DNA from 2 places in the Streptomyces diversicolor genome. Region 2 is predicted to be linked to the other one. Evidence: riboswitches for the same ligand, from Rfam matches in the RefSeq annotation. Region 2 holds a riboswitch; the other holds the start of a gene.
What was found. A riboswitch is a leader RNA that binds a small molecule or an ion and turns the genes downstream of it on or off. The one in region 2 is predicted to bind cobalamin.
Positions count from the first base shown of each region.

Region 1: it holds a riboswitch for cobalamin, as region 2 does, so the genes downstream of both, AC27LF_RS26535 ((2Fe-2S) ferredoxin domain-containing protein) here and AC27LF_RS24715 (cobalamin biosynthesis protein) in region 2, are expected to answer to the same signal.

Region 1 covers NZ_BAAJXA010000023.1:151,634-160,051, reverse strand. The annotation lists gene AC27LF_RS26555 (zinc-binding dehydrogenase) at 1-777, opposite strand, end outside; gene AC27LF_RS26550 (TetR/AcrR family transcriptional regulator) at 872-1,483, shown strand; gene AC27LF_RS26545 (FCD domain-containing protein) at 1,787-2,110, shown strand; gene AC27LF_RS26540 (hypothetical protein) at 2,658-2,789, shown strand; cobalamin riboswitch at 2,959-3,148, shown strand; gene AC27LF_RS26535 ((2Fe-2S) ferredoxin domain-containing protein) at 3,187-3,606, shown strand; gene AC27LF_RS26530 (ABC transporter substrate-binding protein) at 3,664-4,653, shown strand; gene AC27LF_RS26525 (FecCD family ABC transporter permease) at 4,773-5,804, shown strand; gene AC27LF_RS26520 (ABC transporter ATP-binding protein) at 5,801-6,643, shown strand; gene AC27LF_RS26515 ((2Fe-2S)-binding protein) at 6,640-7,335, shown strand; gene AC27LF_RS26510 (ABC transporter substrate-binding protein) at 7,337-7,657, opposite strand; gene AC27LF_RS26505 (TroA family protein) at 7,695-8,285, opposite strand; partial or broken gene AC27LF_RS26500 (5-methyltetrahydropteroyltriglutamate--homocysteine S-methyltransferase) at 8,410-8,418, opposite strand, start outside.
Region 2 covers NZ_BAAJXA010000021.1:54,203-62,620, forward strand. The annotation lists gene AC27LF_RS24690 (hypothetical protein) at 1-17, opposite strand, end outside; gene AC27LF_RS24695 (alpha/beta hydrolase) at 155-1,282, opposite strand; gene AC27LF_RS24700 (class II aldolase/adducin family protein) at 1,417-2,064, opposite strand; gene AC27LF_RS24705 (inorganic phosphate transporter) at 2,285-3,541, shown strand; gene AC27LF_RS24710 (hypothetical protein) at 3,612-3,833, shown strand; cobalamin riboswitch at 4,272-4,392, shown strand; gene AC27LF_RS24715 (cobalamin biosynthesis protein) at 4,491-5,432, shown strand; gene AC27LF_RS24720 (cobyric acid synthase) at 5,429-6,940, shown strand; gene cobN (cobaltochelatase subunit CobN) at 6,937-8,418, shown strand, end outside.

The DNA of each region.
Region 1 (8,418 bases), on a different contig from region 2:
GGCGAAGGACATCGACTTCTGGAACGCCGCCATGATCCTCGTGCCGAAGTCTGCGGGCGGCTGACCTGCGACAGCGCCCACGGCCACCATGCGGCCGTTCGGGTTGAGCCTGTCGAAGAACGACGGCATGTCCTCACCGGCCACAACATCGATGATGACGTCATAGCCCGCGGGAGCCTCTTCCCCTCCGTCGCCGGAGCGGTCCAGCACATGGGTCGCGCCGAGGCGGCGCAGCCGCTCGCCGCGCTCGGATGACGATGTCGTAACCGCCACCGCGGCGGCACCACCGCGAGCCGCGAGCTGCACTGTCATGATCCCGATACTGCCGGCTGCGCCGCGCACCAAGACCGTCTCCCCGGGAGTGAAACGGGCGTGGCGAAGCCCGAAGTGGGCCACCGCACCGGAACTGCCGAGCGTCACCGCGGCAGCGGCGGACAGGCTGCTGGGCAGGGGGAGGATCTGCTCGACTGGCGCGACGGCCTGTTCGACGTAGCCTCCGCCGGTGCCGGTGAAGCCCCACACCCGCTGGCCGAGCCACGACGCGTCGACGCCGTCACCGACCGCGGTCACAGTGCCCGCCACTTCGCCACCCGGGATGTGGCCCTCCTTGAAGCCGTAGGCGGCCAGAGCCCCGCTTCGGATCACGGTGTCGACACCACCGACGCCCACCGCCTCGGTGGCTATCAGTACCTGTCCGGCAGCAGGTGCGGGTACCGGCAGGTCGACAGCGGCCAGGCCGTCAGGACTTCCGAACGTCTGGATCGAGATTGCCTTCAATGTGGTCTCCAGGTTCTCGGACCGCTCAAGCGCGAGGGCTTCTACGTCTCGGACGGTAACGGACGCCCTCGTCCGCTTGGGTAATGTGAGAGTGGTGACGGACCGTTTGCCTCATATGTTGCGCTCCGACGCGCTGGACAACCGCGAACGCATCCTCGATGCGGCCCGAGCGCTGTTCTCCGCCGACGGCCTGGACGTGCCGATGCGGGAGGTCGCGCGGCGCGCCGGGGTGGGACCTGCCACCTTGTACCGTCGCTTCCCGACCAAGCAGATGCTGGTCGCCGAGGCCTTCGCGGACCAGTTCCATGCATGTCGCGCCATTGTCGACGAGGGGTGCGCCGATCCTGATCCGTGGCGTGGCCTGTGCCTGGTGATCGAGAGGATCTGTGAGCTGCACGCACGCGATCGGGGCTTCACCGAAGCCTTCCTGTCCGCCTACCCGGGGGTGAGGGATGTCGCCGCAGGCCGTGAGTGCACGGTGAAAGCAGTCGCCGGACTGGCACAGCGAGCCAAGGAAGCGGGGCACCTGCGGTCCGACTTCGTCCTGGACGACCTGATTCTCGTACTCATGGCCAACAAGGGGATCCACGTCGCCTCGGCTGGCAGCCAGGTCAGGGCCTCCCGACGCTTCGCAGGGCTGGTGATCCAGGCGTTCGAAGCCTGCCCTCGGCATGCACCACTACCACCAGCGGCACGACTGACATGACATCCGCACCAGCCCACGACCTGTCGCGGTCAATGCCGGATTTACTGTGGCAGAGCCGGAAGGGCGGGACTGACATGACGATCGAAACGGTGACCGAGTCCGTGAGTGAGGGCGCGCTCTGGCTGCCGCGCGCCCGGGTCGTACCCCTGTCCGCCCCGCCCTCGTCGTACACCGCGGCGGTCGAGCGGTACCTCATCGGCGCGGGCATCGCGAAGTCCTCCGCGCGCATCTACCGGATCTCGCTGACGACGTGGGGATGGATACTCGCCGGCGAACCCGCGCCGACAGCACGCGGCCGAAACCCTGCGCAAGGCCCTGACAAAGCTCCACGACGCGTTCGGGTCAGGAGCGGGTCTGGCGGCGAAGGTCGAGGCCGATCTCGGTTTCCACCTGATGTTGTGCCAGCTCTCCGGCAACTCGGTTCTCGTCAAGACCTGGCGGCAGCTTGAGGGACCGATGGGCGTGGTGATCATGAGCGCGGCCGGCGAACGCCGCGACGTGGCCACGTCGGTGGCCTCGCACACGCCCATCGTCGACGCGATCGCACGTGGAGACGCAGCAGCGGCCCAGGAGATCCTGCGCGCACACATGACCACGGCGATCGAGCGACTGGGCATCGAACACTGACGCACAACGCCCCGGCGGATGAGCGCACGGGTACTCACCGCGGCCGGGGGCGACGATCCTTCCGATTCCCCAGACCTCTGCCGTCGGGGCTACAGCCAGTATCGGCCGTGGTTCCCGCGACGCCGGAGCACCTACCGGAGTGATGATCCGATGCCAGTAGCTGACACCGTGCCTCTATAGGCACCGTTTCCTTTGGCGCTGATGGGTCGTTGATGGAGCATGGCGGACTTGGTTGGGCGATTGGTGCCGGACGAACCATGGATGCTGTTCCGGCGGGTGGTCCCGGTCAAGCACCCTCACGTGTGAACGATCACGTAATTCGGCTCAGTCGCTGATCTTGTGATCGAGCGGTGCTGTCAGTGGTCCCTGCCCTCGTGTCCCGGGTGTACTTAGCGGAGTTTCGAGGCGCTTCTTCCTCATCCGCCGCCTCGTCCTCGTCGAGGCCGTCTCCGACCTCGACGCCGAGAGCGAGGCCGAAGCCGACCGCGCCCTGCGCGCCACCCCCATCGGACATACCACCCTGATCGTCGCCCACCGCCCCTCCAACTTGAGCACCGCCGACACCGTCGTCCTCCTCGAAGGCGGCCGGATCGTCGACATGGGACCGCACCAGGCCCTGCTCGACCGCTGCCCGGCCTACGGCGGGTTGCTCAACCGGAAACCGCAGGAAGCCGAGTAGCCGACAGCCCTCCCAGCCAGAATGAGCGGTATCCCGTCCTCAGCCGCCTCGACGCCGAACCAGCAGCGGCGCGGCGGTGCCCGGAAACGGCTGCGGAAGGCGCGTCGGCTTCGTTTGCCGGGCAGGAGGCGGCGTCACCACCCTCGGGTTGGGGCCCTGATGACGCGCCGTGTCCCAGATGCGATGATGCTCGGCGACAAGGCGACGGCGGAACGAGGAAGCCGGTGTGAATCCGGCGCGGTCCCGCCACTGTGATCGGCGAGCGGATCCCGAACAGGCCACCTCCCGAAGGCGGGTGGGAAGGCCGGGACGAGCTTCGACCCGAGAGCCAGGAGACTCACGCGGTCGCCTCCTCGACGAACCCGGGGCGGATTTCCCCGGAGGAGGGTGGTTCGGCATGCCCGTGAGGCCGGCCGAGGGAGCGCACGAGAGCCCGGTGGGCACAGGACCGGTCGGCACAGGAGCGGTCGATCCGGTGCCGTGCCGGGTCGTCGTGTGCCAGGACTGCTGCTGCGGCAGTCCCAAAGTGACCGGGGTCGATCACACGGCGCAGACCGCGCGCCTGCGCGAGGCCGCTCCCGTACGCGTCTCCGCCTGCCTGGACGTGTGCGATCAGGCCAACGTGATCGTCGTGCAGCCCTCCGTCGCCGGACGGGCCGCCGGGGCACGGCCGGTCTGGCTGGGCCTGGTCAACGACCCGGCCGCGACCGAGGACATCGCCGCCTGGGTGCGGGCGGGCGGCCCCGGGATCGCTGCCCGGCCCGAGATCCTCGACCTCTACGCCTTCACCCCGCCTCGGCGCCGCGCGGCCACCTGAGCCCGCGCGGCCTGCGCACCGACCCCTCCATACCACCCTTGCGAGAGGAACCTTTCCATGACGGGCAGACGTCCGCTGTCCCCCCTGCTGGCCATGACCACAGCTCTGCTGATCTCCGGTTGCGGCACAAACGCCCAGGACAACGCCGGTGGCGCCGAAAGGCCCGCCGCGAAGGGCTTCCCGGTCACCGTGTCCAACTGCGGAGTGAAGACGACGTTTCAGCACCCGCCGCGGCGCGCGGTGTCACTGAACCAGCACGCTACCGAGGTGATGCTGGCGCTCGGGCTGGAGAAGTCGATGGTCGGCACGGGCTACCTCGATGACGAGATCCTCCCCGAGTACCGGGCCGCCTACGACAAGGTGAAGGTGCTGTCGAAGGAGTATCCGTCGTACGAGACGCTGCTGGCCGCCGAGCCCGACTTCGTCTACGGCGGCTGGGCCTCCACCTTCGACGAGAAGGAGGGCCGCTCCCGTGACGCCTTCACCAAGGCCGGCATCAACACCCGCCTCAACATCGAGGAGTGCCCGTCCGGGCCGGTGACGATGACCCTGATGGACCGGGAGATCCGCGAGGTCGCCAAGGTCTTCGGCGTCCCCGAGCGGGCCGAGCGGCAGATCGAGCGGCTGCACACCACCCTGGAGGAGGTGGACGAGCAACTCGACGGCGTCGAGCCGGTGAAGCTGTTCGTCTACGACAGCGGCGACAAGACCGCCTTCACCGCGGGCGGCGCGGGCATCGGCAACGACATGATCGAGCGGGCCGGAGGGGTCAACCTCTTCGCCGACCTCGACAAACCGTTCGGTGACGTGTCGTTCGAGCAGGTGGCCGAGCGGGCGCCCGAGGCCATCGTCATCTACGACTACGGCGACCAGACTGTGGCGCAGAAGAAGGAGTTCCTGCTCGCGAACCCGGCGCTGAAGGACGTGCCCGCCATCAGGAACCAGCGGTTCGCGGTGCTGCCGCTGTCCTCCACCGTCGTGGGCGTACGGGTACCCGCGGCCGTCTCGTCGCTGGCCCGTCAGCTCCACCCGGACCGCTTCCGGTGACCGGCGTGACAGAGCCGGCCGCCGCCGGCCGAGACGCTGTCACGGGGAAGGCGGGCGGGGTGCCGGCTCCTGTAGAGGCGGTCGGCAAGAGCTCCCCCGGGGCCGGGGCCGCGCAGGCCGTGACCGGAGGCCGCAGGCTTCCCTACGCCCTGGTGCTGGCCGGGCTCGCCGCCCTGGTGGCGGTGGCGGCGACGTTCGGGATCGCGGCCGGTTCGGTCACGATCCCGGCCACAGAGGTGTGGGGCATTCTGCTCCACCACCTGCACCCCGCCCTGGCCGATGCGACGTGGCCCCCCGTGCGGGAGACGATCGTCGCCGATGTCCGGCTGCCCCGGGTACTGCTGTGCGCGGTGGTGGGAGCCGGACTGTCGGTGGCGGGGATGGCGTTGCAGGCCCTGGTCCGCAATCCGCTCGCCGATCCGATGCTGCTGGGGGTGTCGTCGGGCGCGAGCGTCGGCGCGGTGCTGGTCCTCGTCTTCAACGTGACGCTGTTCGGAGCCTTCTCGCTGCCGCTGGCGGCGTTCTGCGGTGCTCTGGCGGCCCTGGTCGCGGTGTACTTCCTGGCCCGCTCCGGCGGACGGATGACCACCGTGCGGCTGGTCCTGGCGGGCGTGGCGATGGCCGAGGTGCTGTCGGCGGTGGCGAGTTTCCTCGTGGTCACCTCCAACGACCCCCACAAGACTCAGTCGGCGATGCGCTGGATGCTGGGCGGGCTGGCGGGCACCACCTGGACGATGGTGTGGATCCCGGCTGCGGCTGTCCTGCTCGGCACGGCCGTCCTGCTCGGCGTGACCCGTCCGCTGAACCTGCTGCTCGCAGGGGAAGAGGCCGCAGCCGCCCTCGGCCTGGACGTCCACCGCTTCCGTGCTGCGCTGTTCATACTGGTCGCGCTGATGATCGGCACGATCGTCGCGGTCAGCGGACAGATCGGCTTCGTCGGCCTGATCCTGCCGCACGTCGTACGGCTCCTGGTCGGGGCCGACCACCGCCGTGCACTGCCTGCCGCAGCCCTGCTCGGCGCGGCCTTCCTGATCGCCGCCGATCTGGCCGCGCGCACCCTCATGAGCCCCGAGGAGATCCCCGTCGGCATCCTCACCGCCCTGGTCGGCGGCCCGTTCTTCCTCTGGCTGATGCGCAGGAGGGCACGATGACCGGACGGCCGCAAACGGCACCCGGGGCCCTGGACATCGACGACGTGTCGGTGCTCGTCGACGGCAGGCCGCTGGTGGACCAGGTCTCCTTGACGGTGTCCGCGGGAGAGGTGGTCGGGCTCGTCGGCCCGAACGGCGCCGGCAAGTCCACCCTGCTGCGTACCGTCTACCGGGCACTGCGCCCCACGTCGGGCCGCGTGCTGCTGGACGGGACGGACGTCTGGCGGATGCCCGGCAAGCGCCTGGCACGGCACCTGGCGGCCGTCCTGCAGGAGCACGCCGGGGACTTCGAGCTCACCGTGTACGAGGTGGTGGCCATGGGCCGTACCCCGCACAAGCGCCCCTTCGCGGGCGACGACGCCGACGACCGCGCCATCGTCACGGCGGCCCTGACGGAACTGGATGCCGCCGACCTGGCCGACGCACCCTTCGACCGGCTGTCGGGCGGGGAGAAGCAGCGCGTCCTGATCGCCCGCGCACTCGCCCAGCGGGCCGGGACGATGGTGCTGGACGAGCCCACCAACCACCTCGATCTGCGCCACCAGCTCGACGCGCTGCGGCTCGTCCGCCGCCTCGGAGTCACCGCCGTGGTCGCGTTGCACGACCTCAACCTCGCCGCTTCGTTCTGCGACCGCCTCTGCGTGATGCAGGCCGGACGTGTGGTCGCCCACGGCGCACCACGGGACGTCCTCACCCCCGCCCTGCTCGCTGACGTCTACCGCGTCGAGGCGGACGTCACCGAGCATCCCCGCACCGGCCTGCCCCAGGTGACACTGCTCACCGGCGAGGACCTGACCAGTGACCGGCCCGGACAGCGTCAGGGGGTCACGCCGGCATGACCGCATCCGCACCCGCTCGTGCGCCTGCCGGGGCTGTCGCCGCCGCGCTGGACGATGTGGCGGGGCTCGGAGGATTCTTCACCCTGGCCGTAGGCGGACCGGACCAGGGCTGGCATCCGGTCACCGACGCCTACGCCCGGGGCTTCGCCGACCTCGCGGAGGCGATCGCCGACCGGTACGACACCCGCGAGAGGCGCATCGGCGTCTCCATAGCCCAGCTCGGACACGCCGCACGCCTGTGGTCCCCGGTCCTGGCCTGCACACTCCTGCACGGCATCGTCCCCGACCTGGCGGGGCTGCACCGCGCTGACGATGGTCCCGTCCTGCGGCTGCCCACCCCCACCGGCTGGTACGCCGATCGGATCCCGCATCTCACCGAGGCGCTGTACGAGTTGGTGGTCGAGCAGCACCTGGGACCGCTGGCCGCCGGGCTCCGCGTCAAGATCTCCCCCCGTCTCCTGGACGGAAACGCTGCCTCCGCACTGGCCGGGACGGCCCAGGTGCTCCTGACGGCACGGCCGGACCTGCGCGGCCCCCTCACCGAGCTCACCGCCGACCTGCTCACCACCGGACGCCTGGCCGGCACCGGCCGCTTCACCGGGCCCGGCCTGACCTTCCGCCGCCGCAGCTGCTGCCTCTTCTACCGCACTCCGGCGGGCACGAAGTGCGGGGACTGCTGCCTGGCTCGATGAATCAGCCGACGGACGGAGTACCAGGGGGACGCGGCCGGCCAAGGCGCCGCGCCTTGCTCTCGCCCACCGGACCCTCGGCCGCCACGCCGTGCAGCACGTGGGCGAGGACCTCGGCACCGCGCACGACACGCGGCCCGGGACGGTTGAAATGGGCAGGACCGTCCAGGTTCCAGACCTGCCCAGCCCGCACGGCGGGCAGTTCGTCCCAGCCCGGCAGCGAGGTGAGCAACTCGTGCTCGCTCAGGGTGCGCACGGGGCTGAAGCCGCACGGCAGCACGAGGACGACGTCCGGCCGGGCGGCGCGTACGGCCGCCCGTTCCATGGGCCTGGTGTGCTCGCCGGGTGCCGCGAGCAGCGGCTCACCGCCCGTGCAGGCGATCTGTTCGGGCGCCCGGTGTCCGGCCGGCCACAGCGGATCGAGCCATTCGATGGCCACCACACGGGGGCGTGGACGCCCCGACGTCAGCCGGCGTACGGCCGCGAGCCGGGCCGCAGCAGGGCCCTGCGCTGCTCGGCGACGTCCCGAACACCCAGCAGTCCTCCACCCGCACGGGGCAGTCCAGCACGTCATCCAGGGCGCGGGGCTCCAGGCTCAGCACCTTCGGCCCGCCGCCGTCCAGGACACGTACCGCCGCCGACACCCCGCTGTAGGTGACCGCGCACACCTCGCACAGGTCCTGGGTGAGCACCACGTCCGGGGCGAGCGCGGCCGGTGCCGCGGAGTCGAGGGTGTAGAGGGAGGATCCGCTGTGCGCGGCGTCGCCGACCGCGGCCGAGATCTCCCGGCTGCTGAGCGCGTCCGCGTGGAACTCGGCGCCGGTGACCACCGGCACGTCCTCGATGCGTCCGAGCGGCCAGTCGCACTCGTGGGTACGGCCCACCAGGTCGTCGACCAGTCCGAGTTCGGCCACGATGTCGGTGGCCGCCGGGAGCAGGGAGACGATGCGCATGACTCGACCGCACGGGTCCCGATCCGCCCTTCGGCCGCCCGGCATCTCCCCGTGACTGCCGGCGGCCCGGGCCGCGGACGGCCGAGAGGGTGCAGGGCCGTGCCCTCTCGGCCGGCCGCCCGGGTCAGGACGT
Region 2 (8,418 bases):
GGGATACGGGACGTCACGGGGGCAGTCTTCCGGTTGACGGTCCGAAAACCCAAACGGAATGTCACGGCGGGCGACGGGGGTGGCCAAGGCACGGTGTCCGGCTGGGGCGGAGGGGCCATGATCAGGCCACAGGTACGGAGTTAAACGGAATGGATTACATGAGCGGAGTCAGGAACCGGCGCAGCTGTTCCTCGTACTCCTCGGGGTCGGCGTTCCACATGGCGGCGTGCGGGGCGTCCGGGACGGTGTGCAGGGCGATGCGGTCCGGGCGGCGGGCGGCGAGGCGCCGGGAGTGCGCCCAGGGGGCCACGGTGTCGCCCGGGCCGTGGATGATCAGGGTGGGCATGTCGAGCCGGGCGGGGTCGGCGGCGTCGGCGAGGCCGTCGGGGTGCAGACCGGTGCGTCCCTGCGCGGCGCGCACGGCGAGCGGCAGCACGGCGTCCGGCGTATGGCGGGCCGATGCCAGGGCGCGCAGCGTGGCCGGCCAGTCCAGCACGGGTGAGTCCAGGACGAGCCCGGCGATACGGTCCCGCTCGGGTGACCGGGCGGCGGCGTGCAGGGCCATGGTGGCGCCGGTGGACCAGCCGAGCAGGATCACGCGGCCGGCGCCGTGCCGGACGGCGTAGCGGATGGCGGCGTCCAGGTCCCGCCACTCGGTCTCGCCGAAGTGGTTCAGGCCGTCGGGCCTGCGGGGTGCGCCGAGGTCGCCGCGGTAGGCGAGGGCGAGCACCGGCAGGCGCCTGTGGTGCAGGAAGCCCATGACGTTCAGGGCCTGTTCACGGGTGGTGCCAAGGCCGTGCACGGCGATCACCCAGATGTCCCGGTGGCCGGGCACGAACCAGGCGGGCAGCGGGCCGAGTTCGCCGGGTACGTCGATGTCGGCGTGGTCGAGGTCGAGGGCGGAGGCCGGGTTGCCGACGTGCACATTCGGGGTCAGCCAGACCTTGTCGCCGGCCCCGAGGGTGCCGTGGGTGACGCCTTGCAGGCGGCGTACGACGGTGTCGGCGGTGCTCCGGACGGACTCCAGGACGGGTCCGACGACGGCGTGCGAGCCGTCGCCCGCGAGGCCGTAGGTGCCGGGGCGCAGGGAGGCCAGGTCGCGGGTGAGGGTGATCTGTCCCGCGGCCGTGCCGTGCACGGTGAGCCGGGGTTCGGTGGGCAGGGGCCGGCCGGCGGGCGCCTTGAGCGCGGCGTCGCTGGCCAGCCGTCCGGCGGCCACTCCGGCCGCGCCGGCTGCCAGGGCCGCGGTGAGGGCGGCGGCGGTCGCTGTGACAGTGCGCACGGAACCAGTGTGCTGGGTTCGGCCGGGTTGCGCAGTTCCCGGCGGCCCTGGGGAGGGGGGTGCGTGGCGTTGTGGCTGAGTGCGGGGCGTTGTGGCTTGGTGTGCGGTTTCCCGCGGTCCTGGAGAAATGGGGGTCAGGGGTGTTGGCCGTAGGTGGTGAGGTGGGTTGCCGTCTCTGTCAGTTGGGCGGGGGTCAGGAGGGTGGGGGTGTGGCCCGGTACTGAGGATGCCGTCAGCCACAGGCGGCACATCCACTCCAGTTGGGCGGTGCGGTCGTAGGCCTGGTCGAGGGTGGCGCCGTAGGTGAGGGTGCCGTGGTTGCGCAGCAGGCAGCCGGAGCGGCCGGCGAGGGCGCGGAGCATGTTCCGGGCCAGTTCCTCGGTGCCGTACGTGGCGTACGGTGCGACGCGGACGGGGCCGCCGAGCGCCGCCGTCATGTAGTGGATCGCGGGCAGTTCCAGGACCAGCGTGGAGACGGCCGTGGCGTGCACGGCGTGGGTGTGGACGACGGCCCGCGCGTCGGTGGCGCGGTAGACCGCGAGGTGCATGGGCAGTTCGCTGGTGGGCACCAGCGTGCCGAGCACCTGCCGGCCGTCGAGGTCGACGCCGGTCACATCGTCCGGCGTGAGCCGGTCGTACGGTACGCCCGAGGGTGTGACCAGCACGGTGTCGCCGACGCGCACCGAGACGTTCCCGGAGGTGCCGACGACCAGCCCGTCGGACACGGTGCGGCGGGCCGTGCCGACCAGCGCCTCCCAGGCGTGCGCCGTCTGTTCCGTCATGCCCTGGGCGACGCCCTGTTCCCTGCCTTGGTCCCTGCCTTGATCCCTGCCCTGATCCATGTCCTGATCCTGGCGGGTGACGCGGATCTCTTCAACGGGTCGCGGCGGACACCGCGGGCACACCGCTCACGACACCGTGAATCCCTCCTCAGTTCATCTTCCGTTCATCAAGGTTGCCTACGTTCAACCAGCCAATGACTTCGAACGATTGCCTGGGTAAATGGAAAGCTTCTCGCTGATCCTCGCGATTGTGGTGATCACCGCACTCGCGTTCGATTTCACGAACGGTTTCCACGACACCGCCAACGCGATGGCCACGACCATCTCGACCGGTGCGCTCAAGCCCAAGGTCGCGGTGGCCATGTCCGCCGCACTCAACCTGGTGGGCGCCTTCCTCTCCGTGGAGGTCGCCAACACGATCTCCAAAGGTCTCGTCGACGAGACCGGCATCCGTCCCGAGGTCATCTTCGCCGCCCTGGTGGGCGCGATCCTCTGGAATCTGCTGACCTGGCTGGTGGGCCTGCCCTCCAGTTCCTCGCACGCCCTGATGGGCGGCCTGATCGGCGCCACCGTCGCCTCCGCGGGCGCGGGCGCCGTGCACGGCGACGCGCTCGTCACCAAGGTCCTCATCCCGGCGCTCGCCGCGCCGGTCGTCGCGGGCGTGGCGGCGCTGCTCGCCACCCGCCTGTCGTACCGGCTCGGCGCGAAGGCGGACGGCAGGGCCGCCGAGAAGGGGTACCGGGCCGGCCAGATCGCCTCCGCGGGCCTGGTCTCCCTGGCCCACGGCACGAACGACGCCCAGAAGACGATGGGCATCATCACCCTGGCGCTGATCGCCGGCGGCGCCCTCGCCCCCGGTTCCAACCCTCCCACCTGGGTCATACTCTCCGCCGGCCTCGCCATCGCCCTCGGCACCTACCTCGGCGGCTGGCGCATCATCCGCACGATGGGCAAGGGCCTGACCGACCTCCAGCCGCAGCAGGGCTTCGCCGCCCAGACCAGCGCGGCGACCGCCATCCTGGCCTCCTCGCACCTCGGCTTCTCCCTGTCCACCACGCATGTCGTCTCCGGTTCCGTGATGGGCGCGGGGCTTGGCCGCAGGGGCGGCGTGGTCCGCTGGTCCACGGCGACCCGGATGGTCGTCGCCTGGGCGCTGACGCTGCCGGCCGCCGCGCTGGTCGGCGCGCTCGCGGAGACCGTCACGGACCTCGGTGACTGGGGCACCGGGTGCGTGGCCGTCTTCCTGGTCGCCGCCGCCGCCGCGATCTGGAAGACCTCCCGGCGCGAGGTCGTCGACCACAGCAACGTCAACGACACCGGCGAGCCGGCCGGTGTGGTGACCGCCGCGATCGCCGCCGTGACGCCTCCGGCGGCGGGCACCCCGGCGGCGGATCTGACGGCCACGATCCCGTCGCCGCCGGTGTCCGCGGCCCCGGCCGCCGCCGACCAGGCCGTGCCGCCGGCCGCCGCCGTCTGACCGTCCGATCGACTCCCTCTCTTCTCTCTCCCCCGCCTCCCCTGACTCCGGTACCCAAGGAAGCATCACCATGAAGATCGACTGGGCGGCCCTCGGCTCCGTCTTCGGCGTCAGCCTCGCGGTCACCGTGGCGCTGGTGGCCCTGTTCACCCTCGGCGTGGCCGGCCTGTCGCACCGCGAACGGGCCGCCGCCCGGGGCGGATCGGCCGGCCTCGCGCTGACCGCCGCGTACACATGCTTCGCGGCGTGCGCCGCCGCGGTGGCCTACGGGATCCACCTCATCACGGCGTAAGCGCTCCGCTGGGTGGGCCGCGGTATGCCGTCAGTTGTCTGCGGCGCCGTCGTGGCTTGTCGCGCCCGCGCGGCGGAGCCGCACATCGATACAGCCCCGCGCCCCTTTGGGGCGTTGCCCTGCCGCAGCGGGCTTCGCCGGACCCTGCTTAGGCCGAAGCCGGCGTGGCTGAGCGCGCCCGCGCCGTCGTGGCGGATCCGCCGGTCTCGCGCTGACCGCCGCGTACACGTGCTTCGCGGCGTGAGCGCTCCGCTGTGTGCTGCGTTGTGCCGTCGGTCGTCTGCGGCGCCGTCGTGGCTTGTCGCGCAGTTCCCCGCGCCCCTTTGGGGCGTTGCCCTGCCGCAGCGGGCTTCGCGGGACTGTGGATATGAGTCTCGGCACACTCTCCCCTTGCAGGTCAGCGGTCAGTTGACGGGGGTTCCGGGGGCGTGGTGGACTGCCCGGGCCATGTACGGCGGCAACGAGAGGAAGCCGGTGTGAATCCGGCGCGGTCCCGCCACTGTCACCGGGGACGAACTCCCCGGGAGCCAGGAACTCTCGCCGCCGGTCTCGTCGAACCAGGGCGTGGACACCCTGAGTGAGGACACATCGCCATGCTCGGCTGCGCGTTGAGGTACAGCACCAGGTCGCTTCCCGACCCCACGGCCGGCTGAGCCGGTGCGTGCCGAGCGCGTCTTCGCGTACGGCGCCGCCCTCGGCCTCCTCGGTGATCTGCTCGTCGGCGATCCGCGCCGCGGGCATCCGGTCGCCGTGTTCGGGCGTGCCGCCGGCGCGGCGGAGCGGGCGCTGTGGCGGGACCACCGCGGATGGGGTGCGCTGCACACCGCCGTGTGCGTCGGCGGCGCCGCGGCCCTCGCGGCCGTGGCACAGCGGGCCGTACGCCCCTCCCCCGCCGCCTCCGTAGCGCTCACCGGGGCCGCCACCTGGGCGGTGGTGGGCGCCACTTCGCTGGCCCGGGAGGCCCGGGCGATCGGGCGGGCCCTGGATATGGGGGACGTCGCGGCGGCCCGGGCACGGCTGCCGCATCTGTGCGGGCGGGACCCCGAGGCCCTGGACGCCGACGGGATCGCCCGGGCGGTCGTGGAGTCCGTGGCCGAGAACACCTCCGACGCGGTCGTCGGGGCCCTGGTGTGGGGGGCGTTGGCCGGGGTGCCCGGGCTCGTCGGGTTCCGTGCCGTGAACACCCTCGACGCGATGGTCGGGCACCGCTCGCCGCGCCACCGCCGGTTCGGCTGGGCCGCGGCGCGGCTCGACGATGTCGCCGGCTGGCCGGGGGCCCGGCTGACCGCCGCGCTGGCCGCCGTCTGCGGGCCCGACGCGCGGGGCGCCGTACGGGCGTGGCGGGCCGACGCCCGCCGGCATCCGAGCCCCAACGCCGGTCCCGTGGAGGCGTCTTTCGCGGGGGCGCTGGGCGTGCGGCTGGGCGGGACCCTGTCGTACGGGGGGCGGGTCGAGCACCGGCCCGTGCTCAACGGCGGCGGGCGTGCCGTCGCCGCCCCGGACATCGAACGTGCCGTACGGCTCTCCCGCCGGGTCGGCCTGCTCGCGTTCGGCGTCGTGGCCGCCGCGCGCCTGACCGTGAGGGGACACGGGTCATGACCGGTGGGGGTCTCCTCGTCGCCGGCACCACCTCCGACGCCGGCAAGAGCGTCGTCACCGCGGGGATCTGCCGGTGGCTGGTGCGGCAGGGGGTCAAGGTCGCGCCGTTCAAGGCGCAGAACATGTCGCTGAACTCGTTCGTCACCCGGGAGGGCGCCGAGATCGGGCGGGCCCAGGCCATGCAGGCCCAGGCGTGCCGGATCGAGCCGACCGCGCTGATGAACCCGGTGCTGCTCAAGCCCGGCGGGGAACAGAGCAGTCAGGTCGTGCTGCTGGGCAGGCCCGTGGGCGAACTGAGCGCGCGCGGCTACCACGGCGGGCGGCAGCAGCGGCTGCTGGGCACCGTCCTCGACTGTCTCGCCACGCTGCGCTCCACGTACGACGCCGTGATCTGCGAGGGGGCGGGCAGCCCGGCGGAGATCAACCTGCGGCGCACCGACATCGTGAACATGGGCATCGCGCGGGGCGCGCGGCTGCCCGTGCTGGTGGTCGGTGACATCGACCGCGGGGGCGTCTTCGCGTCGTTCTTCGGGACCGTGGCGCTGCTGTCACGCGAGGACCAGGAGCTGGTCGCCGGGTTCCTCGTCAACAAGTTCCGCGGGGACGTGGGCCTGTTGGAGCCGGGCCTCGACATGCTGCACGCCCTGACCGGGCGGCGCGCCTACGGCGTCCTGCCGTTCCGGGACGGACTCGGCATCGACGAGGAGGACGGCCTCGCGGTCTCGTCGCGCGGCTCGGTGCGGGAGTCGGCCGCGGCCGAACCCGTCGGTGAGGACGTGCTGCGGATCGCCGTGTGCGCCGTGCCGCTGATGTCCAACTTCACCGACGTGGACGCGCTGGCCGCCGAACCGGGCGTGCTGGTGCGGTTCGTGGACCGGCCCGAGGAGATGGCCGACGCCGACCTGGTCGTCGTCCCGGGGACCCGGGGCACCGTACGGGCCCTGGAGTGGCTGCGGGAGCGCGGCCTGGCCCGGGCGCTGCGCCGCCGGGCCGGCGAGGGCCGCCCGGTCCTCGGCATCTGCGGCGGCTTCCAGATCCTCGGCGAGCACATCGAGGACGAGGTCGAGTCGCGGGCCGGGCGGGTGCCGGGGCTGGGCCTGCTGCCGGTGCGGGTGCGGTTCGCCCGCGAGAAGACCCTTGCCCGGCCCACCGGTTCGGCCCTCGGGGAGCACGTCGAGGGCTATGAGATCCACCACGGCGTCGCCGACGTCACGGGCGGCGAGCCCTTCCTCGACGGCTGCCGGGTCGGCCGGACCTGGGGCACGCACTGGCACGGCGCGCTGGAGTCGGACGGTTTCCGGCGGGCCTTCCTGCGCGAGGTGGCGGCCGCCGCGGGCCGCCGCTTCGTACCGGCCGACGGCACCTGCTTCGCCGCGCTGCGCGAGCAGCGGCTCGACCGGCTCGGCGATCTGATCGAACAGCACGCGGACACGGACGCGTTGTGGCGGCTCATCGAGTCGGGCGCGCCACGAGGACTGCCCTTCATTCCACCGGGAGCGCCCGCATGAGCACAGTGTTGTTGTTGTCGACGGCCGACACCGATCTGCTGGCGGCGCGTGCCGCCGACGCGTCCTATCTGATCGGCAACCCGACCCGGCTCGACGTCGCCGAGGAGCTTCCGGCGCTGCTGCGGGGCGCCGACCTCGCGGTGGTCCGGCTGCTGGGCGGCAAACGGGCCTGGGAGGACGGGCTGGCCGCGGTGCGGGCGTCCGGTGTGCCGGCCGTGCTGCTCGGCGGCGAGGCCGTCCCGGACGCCGAGTTGATGGCCGAGTCGTCCGTGCCCGCGGGTGTCGTGGCCCAGGCGCTGCGCTATCTGGTGGAGGGCGGACCCGCCAACCTCGGCGAACTCGCCCGGTTCCTGTCCGACACGGTGCTGCTGACCGGCGAGGGCTTCGAAGGACCGCAGTCGATGCCGGAGTACGGCGTGCACGGCGAGCGCGCCCTGGTCGCGGACCGCCCGACCGTCGGTGTGCTCTTCTACCGGGCCCATGAACTGAGCGGCAACACCGCCTTCGTGGACACCCTGTGCGACGCGATCGAGGCGCGCGGCGCCAACGCCCTTCCCGTGTACTGCGGTTCGCTGCGCGGCGCGGACGCCGGGCTGTACCGGCTGCTCGGCCGGGCGGACGCGCTGGTGGCGACCGTGCTGGCCGCGGGCGGCACCCACGCCTCGCGGGCGTCGGCCGGCGGCGACGAGGAGAGCTGGGACGTCGGGGCGCTCGCCGACCTCGACGTGCCCGTGCTGCAAGGGCTGTGCCTGACCTCGTCGCGGCAGGCGTGGGAGGCGTCGGACGCGGCGCTCTCCCCCATGGACGCGGCGATGCAGGTCGCCATCCCGGAGTTCGACGGGCGGCTGATCACGGTGCCGTTCTCGTTCAAGGAGCAGGGTCCTGACGACGTGCCCGTGTACGTCGCCGACCCGGAGCGGGCCGGCCGGGTCGCCGGAATCGCCGTGCGGCACGCCCGGTTGCGGCACAAGCCGAACGCCGAGAAGAAGATCGGGCTGGTGTTCACCGCGTACCCGACCAAGCACTCCCGGGTCGGCAACGCGGTCGGACTCGACACGCCCGCGTCGGCGGTCCGGGTGCTGGACGCGCTGCGCGAGGCGGGCTACTCGCTCACCGAATACCCCGCGGGAGGCGACGAGTTGATCCACCGGCTGATCGCGGCCGGCGGGCATGACGTCGAGTGGCTGACGGAGGAGCAGCTGGCCGCCGCGCCCGCGCGGGTGCCGCTCGCCGACTACCGGGCGTGGTTCGACACCCTCGACCCGCGGCTGCGCGGCGCCATGCTGGAGGCGTGGGGCGAGCCGCCGGGCAGCCTGTACGTGGACGGCGAGGACATCGTGCTGGCCTGCCTCCGTTTCGGGAACGTCGTCGTGATGATCCAGCCGCCGCGCGGCTTCGGCGAGAACCCCATCGCGATCTACCACGACCCCGACATGCCGCCGTCCCACCACTATCTGGCGGCCTACCGCTGGCTGGAG